Regions from separate parts of the Streptomyces sp. NPDC059785 genome, predicted to be linked through region 3. Evidence: riboswitches for the same ligand, from Rfam matches in the RefSeq annotation. Region 3 holds a riboswitch; each other region holds the start of a gene.
The links. Region 3 has a riboswitch for cyclic di-AMP ahead of ACFV6E_RS20560 (M23 family metallopeptidase). Riboswitches for the same ligand answer to the same signal wherever they lie in the genome.

Region 1 (6,094 bases), on a different contig from region 3:
TCTTCAGTTTCCCCAGCAGCGCGGCGTCCTCGACCTTCACGGTGCCCCTGACGCTGTGCCCCTTGGCCCTGGTGAGCAGCCCGGTGAAGTCCACCTTGACGCCGCCGTTGCTGCCCCTGGCGCCCTGGTGGATGTGGAGCATGGTGGGCTTGCCGGTGCCGCGCCAGGTCACGGCGACGGACACCTTGTCACCCCGCACCTCGACGAACTCCAGGGCGGCGCCGTCCTTGTCGCCGACGGCGGGCCCGCCCGCCACGGGCACCTCGTTGGCCCCGCGGAGCGCGGCGGCGAAGATGACGCCCCGGCGCACGCTCCCACTACCGCTCTCACTCCGCGCCTCGACCGCCTGGCTGGGCACCGCACCCGACTGCCCTTCGTGCCCTTCGTGCCCGGCATGCCCGGCGTGCCGGGCGGCATGCTGACCGCCACCCCCGGCGGCGCCCGGAAGAACGGCGGCGGTGGCGACGACACCGGCGGCGGCGACAGCGGTCAAGCCGACCGGTAAGAGCCTCCTGCGCCGCCTCACATCACCGACACCCTCGGATCGCTTCATTCCGATTTCTCCCCGTATCCCGGCCGACGCCCCCTGCGTCAGCTTCTGTACGGCAATACGGAACGGATCTCACCTTGGACTCAGTCCAGGCATGTGACCTGCACCACAGCGCGCCCCTCGAGCCCCGGCTCAGCCGGCCCGGTGCACCACCGCGTCGCAAAGATCCACCAGCGCCGCCTTGGCGTCGCACTCCGGGAGCGGTACGAGGGTGGCCCGGGCCTCCTCCGCGTAGCGCACGGCGTCCCGGCGGGCCTGCTCCAGCGCGGGGTGGACCCGCAGCCGGGCGAGGGCCTCGGCGTGCCGGGCGTCGTCGGCGAGGTCGGAGTCGAGCAGCTCGCTCAGCGCGATGTCCTCGGGAAGCCCGAGCCGCTCCACGCGCTCGCGCAGCCGCAGCACCGGCATGGTGGGGATGCCTTCGCGCAGGTCGGTCCCCGGCGTCTTGCCGGACTCGTGCGAGTCGGAGGCGATGTCCAGCACGTCGTCGACGAGCTGGAAGGCGACCCCGAGGCGCTCGCCGTACTGCGTGAGCACGTCGACGACGGTCTCGTCGGCGCCGGACATCATCGCGCCGAACCGGCAGGCGACGGCGACGAGGGAGCCGGTCTTGCCGCCGAGCACGTCGAGGTAGTGGTCGATGGGGTCGCGCTCGTCACGCGGTCCCGCGGTCTCCAGGATCTGCCCGGTGACCAGCCGTTCGAAGGCCTCGGCCTGGACCCGGACGGCCTCAGGACCGAGGTCGGCCAGGATGTGCGAGGCGCGGGCGAAGAGGAAGTCGCCGGTGAGGACGGCGATCGAGTTGTCCCAGCGGGCATTGGCGCTGGGCACCCCGCGCCGCACGTCCGCCTCGTCCATCACGTCGTCGTGGTACAGCGTGGCGAGATGGGTCAGCTCGACCACCACGGCCGAGGGCACGACACCCGGCGCGTACGGGTCGCCGAACTGCGCCGCGAGCATCACGAGCAGCGGCCGGAACCGCTTGCCGCCCGCGCGCACGAGGTGCTGGGCGGCCTCGGTGATGAAGGGGACCCCGCTCTTGGTGGCTTCGAGCAAACCTTCCTCGACAGCCGCCAATCCGGCCTGGACATCGGCTTCGAGAGCCTGGTCCCGCACGCTCAGCCCGAACGGCCCGACGACGGTCACGAGAGGTTCTCCTGTCTGCTGACGATCACATGGCGAACTCGGTCGATCATTCGGTCGATGACACGGTTTGTCGATGTGTCGCTGCCATCACTCAAGTCAGCGTATCCGGTCACGTTTCGATCACCGCGAGCGCCCACCCGCCCCCGTACCCCACTTCCCCCCGGCCGGAAGGCGCAGTCCCGTCCGGCCAGTAGTGGATCACGACCGGTATGCCCTTGATCTGCGACTTCGCCCCGACATGCACCGATTCACCAGGACGGATCCCCGCCCCCCTGGCCACCTTCTGCACAACCCTCACCCTCCCCGCCCACTCGCTGCCCCTTGATCATCACCGCTCCGCCCCCGCTCCCCCTCACCCCACCCCGTCGGCGCGCCCCGACCCCGACCGGGACCGGAGCCGCCCGCCCCCCGACTCAAATCGCATACCCGAACGACGAGTTAACGCCGTATCCGGTTTCACTCCACCCCCCGCAAACTCTTCGCCCGAACCAAAATGCCCGACTTACCCTCATTGCGGCATTACTCACCCATCAACGCGTGAAATGAGTCACCCCGGGCAACGCGTCGCCCCCTAAACCCGTCCCCGCGTTCCCGCCTTTCACAAAAGGCAAGTTGAGCAAATCATTCCAGTCGAATAGGGCGAATCACCCCCTCCTTCGTCAAGGTCAAAAACCCCGAGAGGGGAGATCGGGTCTTGTTTCGGGCATGTGCAGTCGCATACGTTCTCGTCGATCCGAGCGGACCGCCGAATCCTGCCGCCGCCCGGAGACCCGACCACTCATCCACGGCAGGAGCGGGGGACCCAGGTAAGTCGCCGCCCCGGACATCCGGGACGGCTAGGGGTCAAGTCGCACGAATGCGGCCGGACATCTCCAGTCCGAACCCGACAGCTCACCTCGCAGGCGCCGGAGAGGAATGCGCCATGACCGCACGAGGCAAGCACCGCCGCACCAGACTCAACCTCCTGACCCGCGGGATCATCGCCGCCGGCACCGGCTCGGCCGCGATCGCACTCCCGATCGTGGGCGCGACGGGGGCCCAGGCCGCGGAGCCGGCGAAGACCACCACCCCGCAGGTCCAGCTCGTCACCTACAAGGTGGCGGAGGGCGACACCCTGTCCAAGATCGCCCGCGAGCACACCAGCGGCGGCTGGAAGGACCTGTACGAGGCCAACCGCGCGGTCATCGGCAGCAACCCGTCGGCGATCAAGCCGGGCCTGGAACTGACGGTGGGCACGAAGACCGTCAAGACGACCACGGAAGCCGCGACCAAGGCGACCACGGCCTCCACGACGACGACCACGACGGCCGGCGCCAAGACGTACACGGACAACCTGGACGGCTGGATCCGGGAAGCCCTGGACATCATGGCCCAGAAGGGCATCCCGGGCAGCTACGACGGCATCTACCGCAACATCATCCGCGAGTCGTCGGGCAACCCGCAGGCCATCAACAACTGGGACAGCAACGCCGTCGCCGGCACGCCGTCCAAGGGTCTGCTCCAGGTCATCGACCCCACCTTCAACGCGTACCACGTGGAAGGCACGGCGACGGACCCGTACGACCCGGTCGCGAACATCACGGCGGCCTGCAACTACGCCGCCGCCAAGTACGGCTCCATCGACAACGTCTTCGGCGCCTACTGACAGACCCCCCGGCGGGCGCGGCCTACTGCAACGGGTCGCGCCCGCCGGGGAACAACCGCTCCAGGACGACGGCGATGCCGTCCTCCTCGTTCGACAGGGTGATCTCGTCGGCGACGGCTCTGAGCTCGGGATGGGCATTGGCCATGGCGACGCCGTGGGCGGCCCAGTCGAACATCGGGATGTCGTTGGGCATGTCACCGAAGGCGATCGTGGCGGACGGCGACAGACCGAGGTGTCGGGCGGCCAGCGCGAGACCGGTCGCCTTGGTCACGCCACATGGCTGGAGTTCGACGGTGCCGGGCCCCGACATGGTGACGGTCGCCAGCGAACCCACCGTCATCCGGGCCACCGCGGCCAACTCGTCGTCGGACAGCGAGGGATGCCGCAGCAGCACCTTGCTGATCGGCTCGGCCCACAGATCGTCACGCCGCGGCACCCGCACCGCGGGCAGCGTCGGATGCGGCATCAGATAACCGGGCTCGATGAGCGTGAGCCCGTCCACACCGTCCTGGTCGACGGCCGCGAAGACCTGCCCGACCTCCGCCTCGATCTTGCCGAGCGCGGTCTCCGCAAGCTCCCGGTCCAGGGTCACCGACCACAGCAGACGGCGCGCGCCGGCGTCGTACAACTGCGCGCCCTGCCCGCACACCGCGAGCCCCTCGCAGCCGAGATCCTCGAGCAGCGGCCGCACCCTCGGCGCCGGACGGCCCGTCACCACCAGATGCCGGGCACCCGCCCCGGCCACTCTCGCCAACGCGGCCCGCGACCGATCGGAGAGCGTGTCGTCGCCGCGCAGCAGCGTCCCGTCCAGGTCGGTGGCGATGAGTGAATATGCAAGGGGAGCGGCCATGATCCGAAGAATACGGATCGAAGGACCTCAACGCCCCGGCGGGAACCGGACGACGTCCCGTATCCCGACAGCAACAGGAGACACATCCCGCAGCGGAAGCCGGTTGTGTCGTAAGTACCGCATCGGCAGCCGTACCCGGTACGTAGAACACAACCGGACGCACGCCCCCGGCCACCGAGCACCCGCGGTCGCGTACGCACGGGAGGGGCCGTGCCGGTACATCAAATGCCCGTCGATTGCGTGGTCGTACCGACAGGGCACCTTTCTCACGAGGCCGGGCGACCTCGCAAGCGACAGGCGGAAGCACCGGCACGGCAGCCCCGACCCGCAAGCGACAGGCGGAAGCACCGGCACAGCAGCCCCGACCCACAAGCGACAGACGGAAGCACCGGCACAGCAGCCCCGACCCACAAGCGACAGACGGAAGCACCGGCACAGCAGCCCCGACCCACAAGCGGCAGACGGAAGCACCGGCACAGCAGCCCCGACCCACAAGCGACAGGCGGAAGCACCGGCACAGCAGCCCCAACCCACAAGCGACAGACGGAAGCACCGGCACAGCAGCCCCGACCCACGTCATACGGGCACGCGCCCGTCAGACGCCCGGCTCAGCCGTGCACCCGCACCAGATGCCGCACCAGCCGCCGCGAGGCGAACTCGGTACCGCACACGAACCGCATCACAGGCCCGTAAGAAGCCGCCGCCGGCAACCCCGTGAAGTACAGCCCCGGCACGGAAGACCGGTACCCGGCACCGAGTTTGGGCGTCCCCCGGCTCACCGCGAGCCGCGTCCGCAACTCGTGCCCGAGGAAGTCCATCGCCGCGATGTCGACCCGGTAGCCGGTCGCCGCGATGACGTGATCGGCGGACAGCTCCTCCTCCCGGCCACCGTACGTACGGACGGCGAGCACCGGACGACCCCCCACGACCCCCGCCCCGGCGATCCGCTCGACCTCGCGCACCCCGACTCTCCCCTCGAACCGCTCCCGCAGCCACCACGCCCCGAGCGGCCCGAGAATCCGGCGCACCAGGAAGTGCCGGGTCTGCGGCGGCAGATACCGGTACGGGTGCGGGTAGTAACTGAGCGCGTACAGCGACCACGCACGCCCGAAGGGCGACTCGGGCCGCAGCCGCGACTGCTCCCAGGGCGGCGCGCCGAAGGCGACCGCACCCCGCCCCCGGGAAACGACCCGCACCCGCGCCCCGGCCTCCGCCGCGAGCACCGCGGTCTCCAGGGCGGACTGCCCCGCCCCAACGACGATGAGCTCCTGCCCGGCGAACCGGCGCAGATCATGATGCTGGGAGCTGTGCGAGACGGGCCCCGTCGGACTGGGCCCGTCGACCGCGGCGCCCCGCAGCTCCGCGGGCAGATGGTCGAGCCCGGACAACCCGGTCGCGACCACGACGGCCCGCGCGGTGAACAGCTCCCCGGAGTCCAGCTTCAACGCGAACCCTTGGCCCCCGCCTCCGCTGCCGTCCCCTCCCCCACGATCCACGGAGACGACCCGCACCCGCTCCACCCCGGGCACGAGCTCCTGCTGGAACCACTCCCCGTACCCGATGAACGTCTCCACCGGAATGATGTCCTCGTCGGCGACGAGCCGGGGTAACCCCGCCGCGTCGCAGTAGTCGACGAGGGTGTGCCCCGGCTGCGGCGCGTCGATGCTGGACGCGGCGGGCGTCGACTTGAGCAGCATCCCCTCGGGCATGTGCTCGCGCCAGCTCACCATGGTCTCGCCGAAGACGCGCACCGGAATGCCGCGCGCCCGCAGATGCGCTGCGGTGGACAGGCCGAACGGCCCGGCACCGATGACTGCTACGGGTCCTTTCACGAAGCCCCCTCCTCAGGACGCCCTCCCCAGGACGTCACTTCCGGACGCCCCTTCCCCGGACGTCACTTACGAGC
Region 2 (6,094 bases), on a different contig from region 3:
AGCTCCCCGCCGTGGAAGTGGCTTCGGTCGACAGGGTGGTCGCCGACACCATGGGGCGTATCGCGACCACGATCTTCCCCGAGCAAGGGTGGCCGGCGGTGCACGTGGCCGCCGTCAGTATGGCGACCGGCTGGGAAGTCGCCACCACGGAGCCTGGCGCGTACCGCGGGTTCGGTGTGCCGGTGCTGCCGTTGACGGGATGAATCGCGCTCACCCGGCCTGCGTCACGCCGACCCGCGTCACGCCACCCGTGCCGCCCCCGCGAACGGCATTTCGTCGATCGGGGCCACGCGGACCGGAGCCGACGGGTTCGGGGCGTGGATCATCTGGCCGTTGCCGATGTAGATCCCGACGTGGCTGATGCCCGAGTAGAAGAAGACCAGGTCGCCCGGGGCGAGTTCGGAGCGGGCGACCCGGTGGCCCGCGTCGATCTGGGCGTACGTCGTACGCGGCAGGGAGACGCCAGCCGCGCGGTAGGCGGCCTGGACGAGGCCCGAGCAGTCGAAGGAGTCCGGACCGGTGGCACCCCACACGTACGGGCTGCCCAGCGCCTGGCGCGCGTACGCGATCGCGGCGGCGGCCCGGGAGCCGGGCGCCTGGCTGGAGGGCTGGCCAGCTGCTGAGCCCGTCGGCGAGCCTGCTGCCGGGCCCGCTGCCGGGCCCGATCCGGACGCGGGCGGGCCGGCGCCCGGACGCCCCGCATCCGTGCGGGACGAGCGCTCCCCGCCCTCCCCGCCACTGCCGCCCTCGTCCGCCGCGAGGCGTGCGCGCTGTTCGGCGGTGAGCCGGGACAGCAGCCGCCGGGCCTCGCCGAGCTTCCCGGTGATCGTGTTCTTGTGGCGGTTCAGTTCCGTCTGGCGGGACTTGAGGGTGGTGAGCTCCACCCGGGCGGCGCCACGCAGCCGCTCCAGCTCCCGCAACTGCGTCCGCGCCCGGCCGACGGCCGACGCCTGGCGGTCGCCCGCGCGCTCGGCGAACGCGGCGCCCTCCAGATACCGTTCGGGATCGTCCGACAGCGCCAGTTGCATCGCGGGGGCGGCCCCTCCGCTGCGGTACTGGGCCGCGGCGAGGGCGCCGAGCGCCTCCCGGGCCGCGTTGTACCGGTCCGCCCTGCGCGCCGCCTCGTCCCGCAGGTCGTTCAGCCGCCGCTCCGCCGCCCCGGCCTTCTCCTCGGCGCCGTTGTACTTCTCGGTGGCGACCTCCGCCTCCTCGTACAACTTGTCCACCTCTGCCTTGACCTCGGACAAGGAGAGCTGCGGATCGGCGTGCGCCGTGCCGTCGAGGCCCGTCGCGGTCGTCGCCGCGGTCGCCGCGCCGGCGAGGGCGACCGTGGCCGCGGTGCGGGCCGTGGGGCCGCGGAGCGAGCGCTGTCTGGGCTTGCGGTGCGCTGCCACGAGGGCCCACATCCTTCCGTACGGCCGCCCGCGCGGGGCGGTCTGCGGCGACCCGTCCGGTGGCGGCCCCGCACAGGGGAGCGAGCCGCCACCGGACCTTCTCGGCGGCGACCGGCGGCCGCCCCTGGCCCGGGCGGCGGTGGAGAGCCGGTCACCTGGGGGAGGACGCTAAGCCGGGGAACGAGGGCACGGAGACGCCATGTACGGAAATGACGGCAGTGGATCACCGGGTGACCGTGAGTGTCCGTCCCGCCGTACCGGAGCCGTCGATTCGAACCGGTTTGCTGACCGATGCGGCGGATCCCGGGGGACGGGGAGCGCCGGGCTGCTACGGCGGGCCGACCTCAGCCGCCGCGCAGAGAGAGCCCTGCGCCTCGGTCGTCACGCCAGGCCCGGTGACCGGAGCCGCCCGTGGGCAGGAATAGGCTCCGGACCATGGACGTACTCATCCATCTCTTCGTCGGCCTGCACATCATCGGGATCGCCGCGCTGCTCGGCGGCTTCCTCACCCAGATGAAAGCGATGGGCCAGGGCACGGCCCGGTTCGTCCCCGGGATGCTGCACGGCGCGCTCACCATGCTGGTCACGGGCATCGTGCTGGTCGGCCTCAATCAGGCCGACGACAACACCGTCAACAACATCAAGATCGGCGTGAAGCTCGCCCTGCTGATCGTGATCCTCGGGCTCGTCTATGTGAAGCGCGACGAGGAGAAGGTGGACAAGGGTGCCTTCGCCGCGGTCGGCCTGCTGACCATGGCGAACATCTTCATCGCCGTCCTCTGGACCTGAGCGGGCCTGAACGGGCCTTCCCGTAGAAGGGGGTCCACTAAAAGGGGGTCTACGCGTGCGTAGACCCCCTTCAACGTTTCCGGTCCGGCTCAGGCCGGCCGCACCACGCTGTGGATGATCGACTCACCCGCGTAGTAGATCGACTCCTCACGGACGTATGCGCCCGGCTTCGGGGCGTGGATCATCATGCCGTTGCCGATGTACACGCCCACGTGACTGATGTCGTCGTAGAAGAAGATCAGGTCACCGGGCTGCGCGGCGGAGAGCGAGACCGTGGTTCCCGCGTTCACCTGGTCGTACGTGGTACGCGGCAGGCTGACACCGGCGGCCTTCCAGGCGGCCTGCGTCAGCCCTGAGCAGTCGTAGGAGTCGGGCCCGGTCGCGCCCCAGACGTACGGCTTGCCGATCTGGGCGCGCGCGAAGGCGATGGCCTTGGCCGCCTTCGTACTGGACGAGGAACCCGCAGACGAGCCGGTCGAGGAACCTGTGGAGGTGCTGCCCGACGAGCTCGAGCCCTGGCTCTGTTCGGCCTCCTGGCGCTTCTTCTCCTCCGCGGCCTGCTGCCGGGCCAGCTCCTCGGCCTTGCGCTGGGCCTCCTGCTGCTTCTTCTCCTCGATCGCCTTCAGCCGTGCCTTCTCCTCGGCGGTCAGCTTGGACAGCAGCTCGCGGGCGTCGGCGAGCTTCTGCTGTACCTCCGCCTTGGACGTCTTCAGCGTCTTCTGCGACGAGGTGAGCGTCTCCAGGCTCTCCGACGCCTCCTGCCGCTTCTTCGTGGTCGCGGCCTGCTCGGTGACGTAGTCGTCGACGGCCTGCTTCTGGCGGCTGGTGAGCCGGCTCATCAGCTGGGTCTGGTCGAAGTAGTCCTGCGGGTTGTCGGCCAGCAGGAGGGTCGCCGTGTCGGGCGCGGCGGCGCCGGTGCGGTACTGGGCCGCGGCGAAGGAACCGAGCTCCTCGCGCGCGTCGTTGAGTTTTTCGGTGCGCTTGGCCACATCGTCGAGGAGGGTGTCGACGCGCTTGCGCTGTTTGGCGGTCTGCTCGCGCGTGGCGTTGTACTTCTCGGTGGCGGTCTCGGCCTGGTGGTAGAGGTCGTCGACCTTCTTCTGCACCTCCTCCATGCTCGGCTTCGGCTCGGCCGGCGCGGCGTTCGCCGTCTGCGAGAGCAGGGCCACGGAGGTGAGGGCGGCGGTGGCGAGGGTGGGGGTCCTGAGACCCGCAAGGCGCGTAGCGGCGGGACGCCATTTGCGGTGCGACGCCAAGGGAGGCGACTCCTTCCGTGATCCGCCTACCGGGTTAGCTGTCGGGTTCGGGCGGGTGGTTCGGAAGGGTTGCCCTACGGTGCGCGCGTGTCCAGTGGCTGCCCACTGGTTGGCGGCACCGATTCACCCCAAGGTCGGTTGGGTCCCCGGCTCCGGCTGCCGCGGGGGCGCACCGGACTCGGCGGAGGCCGCACGGCCCGGCGACGTTCGCCGGTGGGGGTCGGGCGGCCTGCGCAGCACGCTAGCCAACTCGTGTGTCTTCTGTGAAGGTTGATGTTCGATATGCCCGATACATTTTCGTGACCTTTTTGCGGGACGGTCGGTGGTGGTGACGTACGTCTCACCGTGGCGTGATGGCGGTGACGGCTGTCCGGAACGGACCGCGGTCGGGCCCGTAGCGGAAGGTGACCGGCCGGTGGCGCGGAGCCGATGAGAGGTACGCGATTTCCGGCGCGGTCCCGGGTGGTTCTGCTGCGCGGCCCCGGGTGTCAGTGGGGGCGCCTAGACTCGGATGGCGATGAGCAGCCTCTTTGACGACAGCTTCCTGGCGGACCTCCAGCCCTCCGGGGCCCATGGGGAAGAGCCTCCGCCGCCGCCCGAGGACGGGGCTCCGGAGCCGATCCCGGACGACCTGTTCGCCGGGCGCTTCGACGCGCCGCCGCCCAGGGACGCGTACTACCGGGACGGTGCCGCCCGCCCGCACGTGGACCCGGCCGCGCTCCTGGACGGGCTGAACGAGAACCAGCGCGCGGCCGTGGTGCACGCAGGCTCCCCTCTGCTCATCGTCGCGGGTGCCGGTTCCGGCAAGACGCGCGTGCTCACGCACCGCATCGCGCACCTGCTGGGCGAGCGCCATGTGCACCCGGGCCAGATCCTCGCGATCACGTTCACGAACAAGGCCGCGGGCGAGATGAAGGAGCGCGTGGAGCAGCTCGTGGGCCCGCGGGCGAACGCGATGTGGGTGATGACCTTCCACAGCGCGTGTGTGCGCATCCTGCGCCGCGAGTCCAAGAAGCTCGGCTTCACCTCGTCGTTCTCGATCTACGACGCCGCCGACTCCAAGCGCCTGATGGCCCTGGTCTGCCGTGACCTGGACCTCGACCCGAAGCGCTTCCCGCCGAAGTCGTTCAGCGCCAAGATCTCGAACCTGAAGAACGAGCTGATCGACGAGGAGGACTTCGCGGGCCAGGCGGCCGACGGTTTCGAGAAGACCCTCGCCCAGGCGTACGCGCTCTACCAGTCGCGGCTGCGCGAGGCGAACGCGCTCGACTTCGACGACCTGATCATGACGACGGTCAACCTGCTGCGCGCCTTCCCGGACGTCGCCGAGCACTACCGCCGCCGCTTCCGCCACGTCCTGGTCGACGAGTACCAGGACACCAACCACGCGCAGTACGCGCTGGTCAGGGAGCTCGTCGGTCCCTCCGGCGAGGGCGAGGGCGATGGCGTCGGCGACGGTCTCGGCGAGGGCCCGGCCGAGCTGTGCGTCGTGGGTGACGCCGACCAGTCGATCTACGCCTTCCGCGGCGCCACCATCCGCAACATCCTCCAGTTCGAGGAGGACTACCCGGACGCGACGACGATCCTCCTGGAGCAGAACTACCGCTCCACCCAGACCATCCTGAGCGCCGCGAACGCGGTCATCGAGCGCAACGAGAGCCGCCGCCCCAAGAACCTGTGGACCAACGCGGGCACGGGCGAGCGCATCACGGGCTACGTCGCGGACACGGAGCACGACGAGGCGCAGTTCGTCGCCGACGAGATCGACCGGCTCACCGACGCGGGCGAGGCGAAGGCGGGCGACGTCGCCGTCTTCTACCGGACGAACGCCCAGTCCCGTGTCTTCGAAGAGGTCTTCATCCGCGTCGGCCTGCCGTACAAGGTCGTCGGCGGCGTCCGCTTCTACGAGCGCAAGGAGGTCCGCGACGTCCTCGCGTACCTGCGCGTGCTGTCGAACCCGGAGGACTCGGTCCCGCTGCGCCGCATCCTGAACGTGCCCAAGCGCGGCATCGGCGACCGCGCGGAAGCCATGATCGACGCGCTCTCCCAGCGCGAGAAGATCAGCTTCCCGCAGGCGCTGCGCCGCGTCGACGAGGCGTACGGGATGGCGGCCCGCTCGACCAACGCCGTGAAGCGGTTCAACACGCTGATGGAGGACCTGCGCACCGTCGTGGAGTCGGGCGCGGGCCCGGCGACCGTCCTGGAGGCCGTGCTCGAACGCACCGGCTACCTGGCCGAGTTGCAGGCATCCACCGACCCGCAGGACGAGACCCGCATCGAGAACCTCCAGGAACTCGCGGCCGTCGCTCTCGAATTCGAGCAGGAGTCCGGTGAGGACGAGGAGGCGGGCTCGCTCTCCGACTTCCTGGAGCGGGTCGCGCTCGTCGCCGACTCCGACCAGATCCCCGACGAGGAGGACGGCAACGGCGTCATCACCCTGATGACCCTGCACACCGCCAAGGGCCTCGAATTCCCGGTCGTCTTCCTCACCGGCATGGAGGATGGCGTCTTCCCGCACATGCGCGCGCTCGGCCAGACGAAGGAACTGGAGGAGGAGCGGCGCCTCGCCTACGTCGGCATCACGCGCGCGCGGGAGCGGCTGTACCTGACGCGCTCGTCCATGCGCAGCGCCTGGGGCCAGCCCTCGTACAACCC
Region 3 (6,094 bases):
TGGCGGCCGGGTGCACACCCAGCTCCTCCGGCTCGGCCTCGCCGACGAGCTCCAGCTCGCGCTCGCGCCGCTGCTGGTCGGCCAGCCGGGGGCGCCGCGCCTGTTCGGCCCCGGCCCCTACCCGGGCGGCCCGGCGGGCCGGCTGCGCCTGGCGGAGACCCGTCCCGTCGGGGACGTCGTCCTCATGCGGTACGTGCCGACGGCGCCCGGCACCGGCCCGTACGCTTCCGCAGCCGACCGGTACTGGCTCGCGCTCGCCTGCGAACTGGCCGGACTGTGCCCGCCGTCGCGGACCGCGTTCAGCGTCGGCGCGGTCGTGGTCGCCGCCGACGGCACCGAACTGGCCCGCGGCCACTCCCGGGAGGGCGACCCCGTGGAGCACGCCGAGGAAGCCGCCCTCGCCAAGATCGACCCGGCGGACCCCCGGCTGGCCTCCGCCACCGTCTACAGCAGCCTGGAGCCGTGCGCCCGCCGCGCCTCCCGGCCCGCCCCGTGCGCCCGGCTGATCCTCGACGCCGGGGTGCGGCGCGTCGTCACGGCCTGGCGCGAGCCCGACACGTTCGTGCCGGGGGCCGACGGCAACGGCATCCTCACGGCCGCGGGCGCCGACGTCGTCGTCCTGCCCGAGTACGCGGCCGCCGCGAAGGCGCCCAACGGCCACCTGCTCCCGTGACACCGGCGGGCTCCCGCCGGACGGGCGCGGGCTCCCGCCGGACGGGCGCGGGCTCCCGCCGGACGGGCTAAGAGAATCTGCGGACGCGCCACCGGAGAGCCAGGCTGCGAGTGAACCGACTCGGAGGTTGGAAACGATGAGTTCAGTGGGGCGCCGGATGGCGGCGGCGCTGCTCGCACCGCTGCTGGTGGGGCTGATGGTGTCGTGCGGGGCGACGACACACGGACGTTCGGTGGTGCGGGCGCGGTCCAAGGGCGCGGCGTTCGTCCACCCAGGGGTGCTGGTCAGCAAGGCGCAGCTCGACGCCGCGCGCACACACGTCGACGAGGGGAAGCAGCCGTGGCTCAACGCGTTCCTCGACATGCGCGACAGCAAGTACGGCTCGTACGCGTACCGGGCGCAGCCGTACGAGACGGTCGAGTGCCCGCCGGACGCGGCGGCCGGGCACGGCTGCGTCGAAGAGCGTGAGGACGCCATCGCCGCCTACACCCAGGCGCTGCTGTGGAGCGTCACGGGCGAGCGGAAGCACGCGGGCAAGGCGATCGAGATCATGGACGCCTGGTCGGCGAGGGTACGGCGGCACACGGCCGCGAACGCGGGGCTCCAGACCGCCTGGGCGGGCTCGACGTGGGCGCGCGCCGCGGAGATCGTCCGGCACACGGGGGCGGGCTGGCCGCGGGCGGACGTCGCGCGGTTCAAGACCATGCTGCGCACCGCCTACCTCCCCGAAGTCACCCGCGAGGTCCCGGACTTCAACGGGAACTGGGACCTGGTGATGACCGACGCCGCCATCGGCATGGCCGTCTTCCTCGACGACCAGCAGGCCTTCGACCACGCGCTGAAACGCTTCCGCGAGCGCGTGCCCGCCTACTTCTACCTGCGCAAGGACGGCAAGGAACCGGTCACCCCGGCGGGCAGCACGGTCGACACCCCGCAGAAGATGACCACCTACTGGTTCGGCCAGCGGCGCTACGAGGACGGGGTCGCCCAGGAGACCTGCCGCAACTTCAAGCACGTGGGATACGCCCTCGCCGCCACGGCGCACATCGCCGAGACCGCCTGGCACCAGGGCGTCGACCTCTACCGCGAGGTCGAGGACCGGCTGCGCGCGGCGGTGTCCTTCCACGCCCGCTACCAGTCGGGCGAGCCCGCGCCCCGCTGGCTGTGCGGCGGCCGGATCGACCGGAACATGGGGCCCGACCTGGAGGTCGCCCTGAACCACCTGGAGGGCCGCCTCGGCGACCGCGTCCCCGCCGCCCGCACGTACGCCGAGCGCACCCGGCCCGCCGGGACGGACGATCTCTTCGTCGCCTGGGAGACGCTCACGCACGCGGGCAACCCCGCCGCCTGAGCCGCGTCCGCGGGCGGGTGGAACGGCGGCCGCGGACGGGTGAGGCGGCGGCAGGAGGGGGCGCGGTGGATACGCGTGTGCCCCGGCCCTGCGGATGACGTACACTGGTTTCACCGACGCGGGGTGGAGCAGCTCGGTAGCTCGCTGGGCTCATAACCCAGAGGTCGCAGGTTCAAATCCTGTCCCCGCTACTGAAGGCCGAGGGCCGGAACTCGAGAGATCGAGTTCCGGCCCTCGGTGCGTTCCACGACCTTGGCCCCGCGGCGCCCGTGTCATCCGGTCGGCCCACAGCGGTCGCCGCCCGTCCGCGCTCCGGGAAGCCTGGACGGGTGGGGCAGCGAGAAGGCGGGCAACGGCCGACGGAACCGACCGGCGGAACCGGAGACGGGGTTCCCGGAGGCGACCGGGGGCCTGCGGGCGGCGACGACGGGCCCCGCCCGCGGACCGGCGGCCGTGCGGGTCCTCTGCCGGACGACCGCGTGGCCTTCCGGCCGGATGAGCAGGCCGGGAGCCGGCTGTCCGAGCGGGCCGGGGGCCGGCTGCCCGGTGACCCCGTGCCCGACCCCGGTCTCGGGGACGGGCCGTCGCCCGGTCGCGCCGAGCCGTCCGGCAGCCGGCGGTACTCCTACGCGCGCGCCTTCGTGCGGATGCTGCCCGTGCTGCTGATCGCGGTCGGGGTGGTCTACGACTGCCTCACCCCGGCGGAGTTCACCGCGGCGCCCTTCTTCACCGCGGCCCCCCTCGTCGCGGCGCCGCTGTTCTCGCTGCGCTCCACGGTCGTCACCGGGATCATGTCGGTGATCGCCGTCGTCACCGTGCACATCGGGCTCGGCATCGTCATGGACGCCGACGCGGTCACCGAGGCGGCCACCGTCGCGACCGTCGCCGTCCTGGCCGTCCTCATCAACCTCCTGGTCCGGCGCAGCGACCAGCAGCTCGCCTCCGCCAAGGAGATCGCGGAGGCCGCCCAGCGCGCCGTGCTGCCCCGCCCGGACGACCGGATCGGCGGACTCGACATCGCGGCCCGGTACGAGGCCGCGCAGGCGGACGCGTTCATCGGCGGCGACCTGTACGCGGTGCAGGACACCCCGCACGGCGTACGGCTGCTCGTCGGGGACGTGCGGGGCAAGGGGATGGGCGCGGTGGCGGCCGTCGCCGTCGTCATCGGGGCCTTCCGGGAGGCGGCCCAGCAGGAGGCGTCGCTCGAGGCGGTGGCCCAGCGTCTGGAGCGGTCCCTGGCGCGCGAGGGCACCCGGCGCGAAGGGCTCGACGCCTTCGAGGGGTTCACCACGGCCGTGCTCGCCGAGATCCCGCACGGCGAGGGCGTCGTCCGCGTCGTCAACCGCGGCCACCCGCCGCCCCTGCTCCTCGACTCCGGCGGCGCCCTGCTGGTGCTGGCGGCGAGCGAGCCCGCCCTGCCGCTCGGGATGGGCGAGCTGGGGAGCTGGCCCGACCGCGCCGAGCAGACGCCGTTCCCGTGCGGGTCGACGCTGCTCTTCTACACTGACGGTCTGTCCGAGGCCCGCGACAAGCAGGGCGAGTTCTACGATCCGGCGGCGCGCCTGGCCGGCCGGGTCTTCCCCGGGCCCGACGCGCTCCTCGACACCCTCACCCGGGACGTGCGCCGGCACACCGGCGGCGGGACGACGGACGACCTGGCACTGCTCGCCGTACGCCGCCCGTGACCGCCGTACACCGCCCTGCCCTCGTACGCCGTGGCCGGTGACCGCCGTCCGGTTCCGTCACAGAGGTGCGGCCGTCACCAGCCGTGATCGAGCGACGCCCGAGAGGTAACAAGTGACGAACCATCAACTGAATGCGAGTTTACGAATCGTGGTCAACTCGCCCGGATTTCACCGCGGCTGACCCCTAAGTCCGTGGCGAAAACGTTAATGATCAGTCCGAACGGCTTGGAATACCCAGCCCGGGTCTATTAACGTTCGATAACGCAGCGCGGTCGTCCCAGCCGTCACAAGAGGCGGCTCCGTGCGCACGTGCCGAATCCCGCGAGGGAACCGGGGAACCACCAACTTGGGGTGAATCGGGCGTTTGCCACGGTGAATCAGGCCGTGATCAACGCGCGTAGGAGACCTTCCTGCTCCGAACCCGTCAGCTAACCCGGTAGGCGAGAAGGAAGGAAAGGAGCACGCCCACGTGGCGTCAAACCGGCCTGCCCAGTCCACCTCGTTCGCGCCGTCCGAGAAGCAGAGCGACACCTTCGGCTACGGCGCCGGGGAGGGCACCTGGGACGAGTGGAATCCCACCGCGGAATCCGTCCGTCCCGTCCGCGGCCGGCACCGCGTCGCCAAGCAGCGCGGCGGGGGACTCGCCCGCAGCTCCACCGTCCTCGGCGTGGGCGTCATCGCCGCCGTGGGTGCGGGCGGCATGGCCACCGCGGCGCCCGGCAAGACGCCGGTCTCCATCTCGATGCCCGACCTGGGCTCGGTCACCGACTCCGCCAAGTCCCTGATGTCGGACGGCGATTCCGACGCCGACCAGGGCTCCACGACACCGCTCAGCAACGTCGGCCTGACCAACGCGGACTCCGCGCAGGGCAGCACCGGCGCGGGCGAGGCGCTGCGCGCCCGCATCATGCAGCAGGCCGAGTCGCAGCAGGACCAGGTGGACAACGCCGCCACCCAGGCCGCCGCCGAGGCCGCCGCGCAGAAGGCCGTCAAGGCCGCGGCCAAGACCCAGGACGAGGCCGAGAAGAAGGAAGCCGCCGCCAAGAAGAAGGCGAAGGAGGAGGCCGAGAAGAAGGCCGAGGCCGAGCGTCTGGCGAAGCTGGCCAAGCAGTACACGCTGCCGACCTCCTCGTACACGATCACCTCCACCTTCGGGCAGGCCGGTTCCCTGTGGTCCTCCGGCTACCACACCGGGCTGGACTTCGCCGCGCCCACCGGCACCCTCATCAAGGCGATCCACTCCGGGACCATCACGGAGGCGGGCTGGGCCGGCTCCTACGGCTACCGCACGATCCTGACCCTGGACGACGGCACCGAGCTCTGGTTCTGCCACCAGTCCTCGATCAGCGTCAGCGTCGGCCAGAAGGTGAACACCGGCGACGTCATCGGCCGCGTGGGCGCCACCGGCAACGTGACCGGCGCGCACCTGCACCTGGAGGTCCACCCCGGCGGCGCCGCCACCGGCATCGACCCGATGGCGTGGTTGCAGAGCAAGGGCCTCAACCCGTAAGAGGGCCGAACGTCCGGAGTACAGGGCCGAACGTCCGGAATACGTGGTTCAGCGTCGTACGTTGACCACAGGCATGACTTCTCTTCGCAAGCTGGGCTCGTCCGACCTCAAGGTCTTCCCGCTCTCCCTCGGCGGCAACGTCTTCGGCTGGACCGCCGACGAAACGCAGTCGTTCGCCGTCCTCGACGCCTACACGGCCGCGGGCGGCAACTTCGTGGACACCGCCGACACCTACTCCTCGTGGGTGCCGGGCAACGGCGGCGGTGTCTCCGAGACGGTCATCGGCAAGTGGCTGGCCGCGCGCGGCAACCGCTCCGACGTCGTCCTGGCCACCAAGGTCGGCGCGCACCCCGACTACAAGGGCCTGGCCCCCGCCAACATCAGGGCAGCGGCCGATGCCTCGCTGCGCCGCCTGGGCACGGACTACATCGACCTCTACTACACCCACTACGACGACCCGGCGGTCCCCGTCGAGGACATCATCGGCACGCTCGACGAGCTGGTCAGGGCCGGCAAGGTACGGCAGATCGCGGCGTCCAACATCTCGCCCGAGCGGCTGCGCGAGTCCCTGGAGTTCTCCGACCGCGAGGGCCTGGCCCGCTACGTCGCCCTCCAGCCGCACTACAACCTCGTCTCGCGCGACACCTACGAGGGCCCGCTCCAGGAGGTCGCCTCCCGCTCGGGGCTCGCCGCCGTCCCGTACTACGCGCTGGCCGCCGGCTTCCTGACCGGCAAGTACCGCCCCGGCACCGACGTCGACTCGGCGCGGGCCGCGGGCGCGGGCAAGCACCTGGAGACCGAGCGGGGCACCCGCGTCCTCGCGGCGCTCGACGAGATCGCCGGGGCGCGCGGGGCGGCCCACGCGACCGTCGCCC

Region 1: it holds a riboswitch for cyclic di-AMP, as region 3 does, so the genes downstream of both, ACFV6E_RS29200 (transglycosylase SLT domain-containing protein) here and ACFV6E_RS20560 (M23 family metallopeptidase) in region 3, are expected to answer to the same signal.
Region 2: it holds a riboswitch for cyclic di-AMP, as region 3 does, so the genes downstream of both, ACFV6E_RS34990 (NlpC/P60 family protein) here and ACFV6E_RS20560 (M23 family metallopeptidase) in region 3, are expected to answer to the same signal.

What each region holds. Positions count from the first base shown of each region.
Region 1 is NZ_JBHWHV010000045.1:12,054-18,147, forward strand. It holds gene ACFV6E_RS29185 (CHRD domain-containing protein) at 1-310, opposite strand, end outside; gene ACFV6E_RS29190 (hypothetical protein) at 377-505, shown strand; gene ACFV6E_RS29195 (polyprenyl synthetase family protein) at 683-1,693, opposite strand; cyclic di-AMP (ydaO/yuaA leader) riboswitch at 2,459-2,611, shown strand; gene ACFV6E_RS29200 (transglycosylase SLT domain-containing protein) at 2,616-3,338, shown strand; gene ACFV6E_RS29205 (HAD family hydrolase) at 3,361-4,188, opposite strand; gene ACFV6E_RS29210 (FAD-dependent oxidoreductase) at 4,797-6,020, opposite strand.
Region 2 is NZ_JBHWHV010000064.1:16,871-22,964, reverse strand. It holds gene ACFV6E_RS35005 (hypothetical protein) at 1-203, shown strand, start outside; gene ACFV6E_RS35000 (NlpC/P60 family protein) at 240-1,394, opposite strand; gene ACFV6E_RS34995 (hypothetical protein) at 1,830-2,183, shown strand; gene ACFV6E_RS34990 (NlpC/P60 family protein) at 2,273-3,439, opposite strand; cyclic di-AMP (ydaO/yuaA leader) riboswitch at 3,447-3,633, opposite strand; gene pcrA (DNA helicase PcrA) at 3,957-6,094, shown strand, end outside.
Region 3 is NZ_JBHWHV010000026.1:22,245-28,338, reverse strand. It holds gene ACFV6E_RS20580 (dihydrofolate reductase family protein) at 1-673, shown strand, start outside; gene ACFV6E_RS20575 (alginate lyase family protein) at 810-2,024, shown strand; tRNA gene ACFV6E_RS20570 (tRNA-Met) at 2,142-2,215, shown strand; gene ACFV6E_RS20565 (PP2C family protein-serine/threonine phosphatase) at 2,504-3,709, shown strand; cyclic di-AMP (ydaO/yuaA leader) riboswitch at 4,010-4,167, shown strand; gene ACFV6E_RS20560 (M23 family metallopeptidase) at 4,179-5,219, shown strand; gene ACFV6E_RS20555 (aldo/keto reductase) at 5,293-6,094, shown strand, end outside.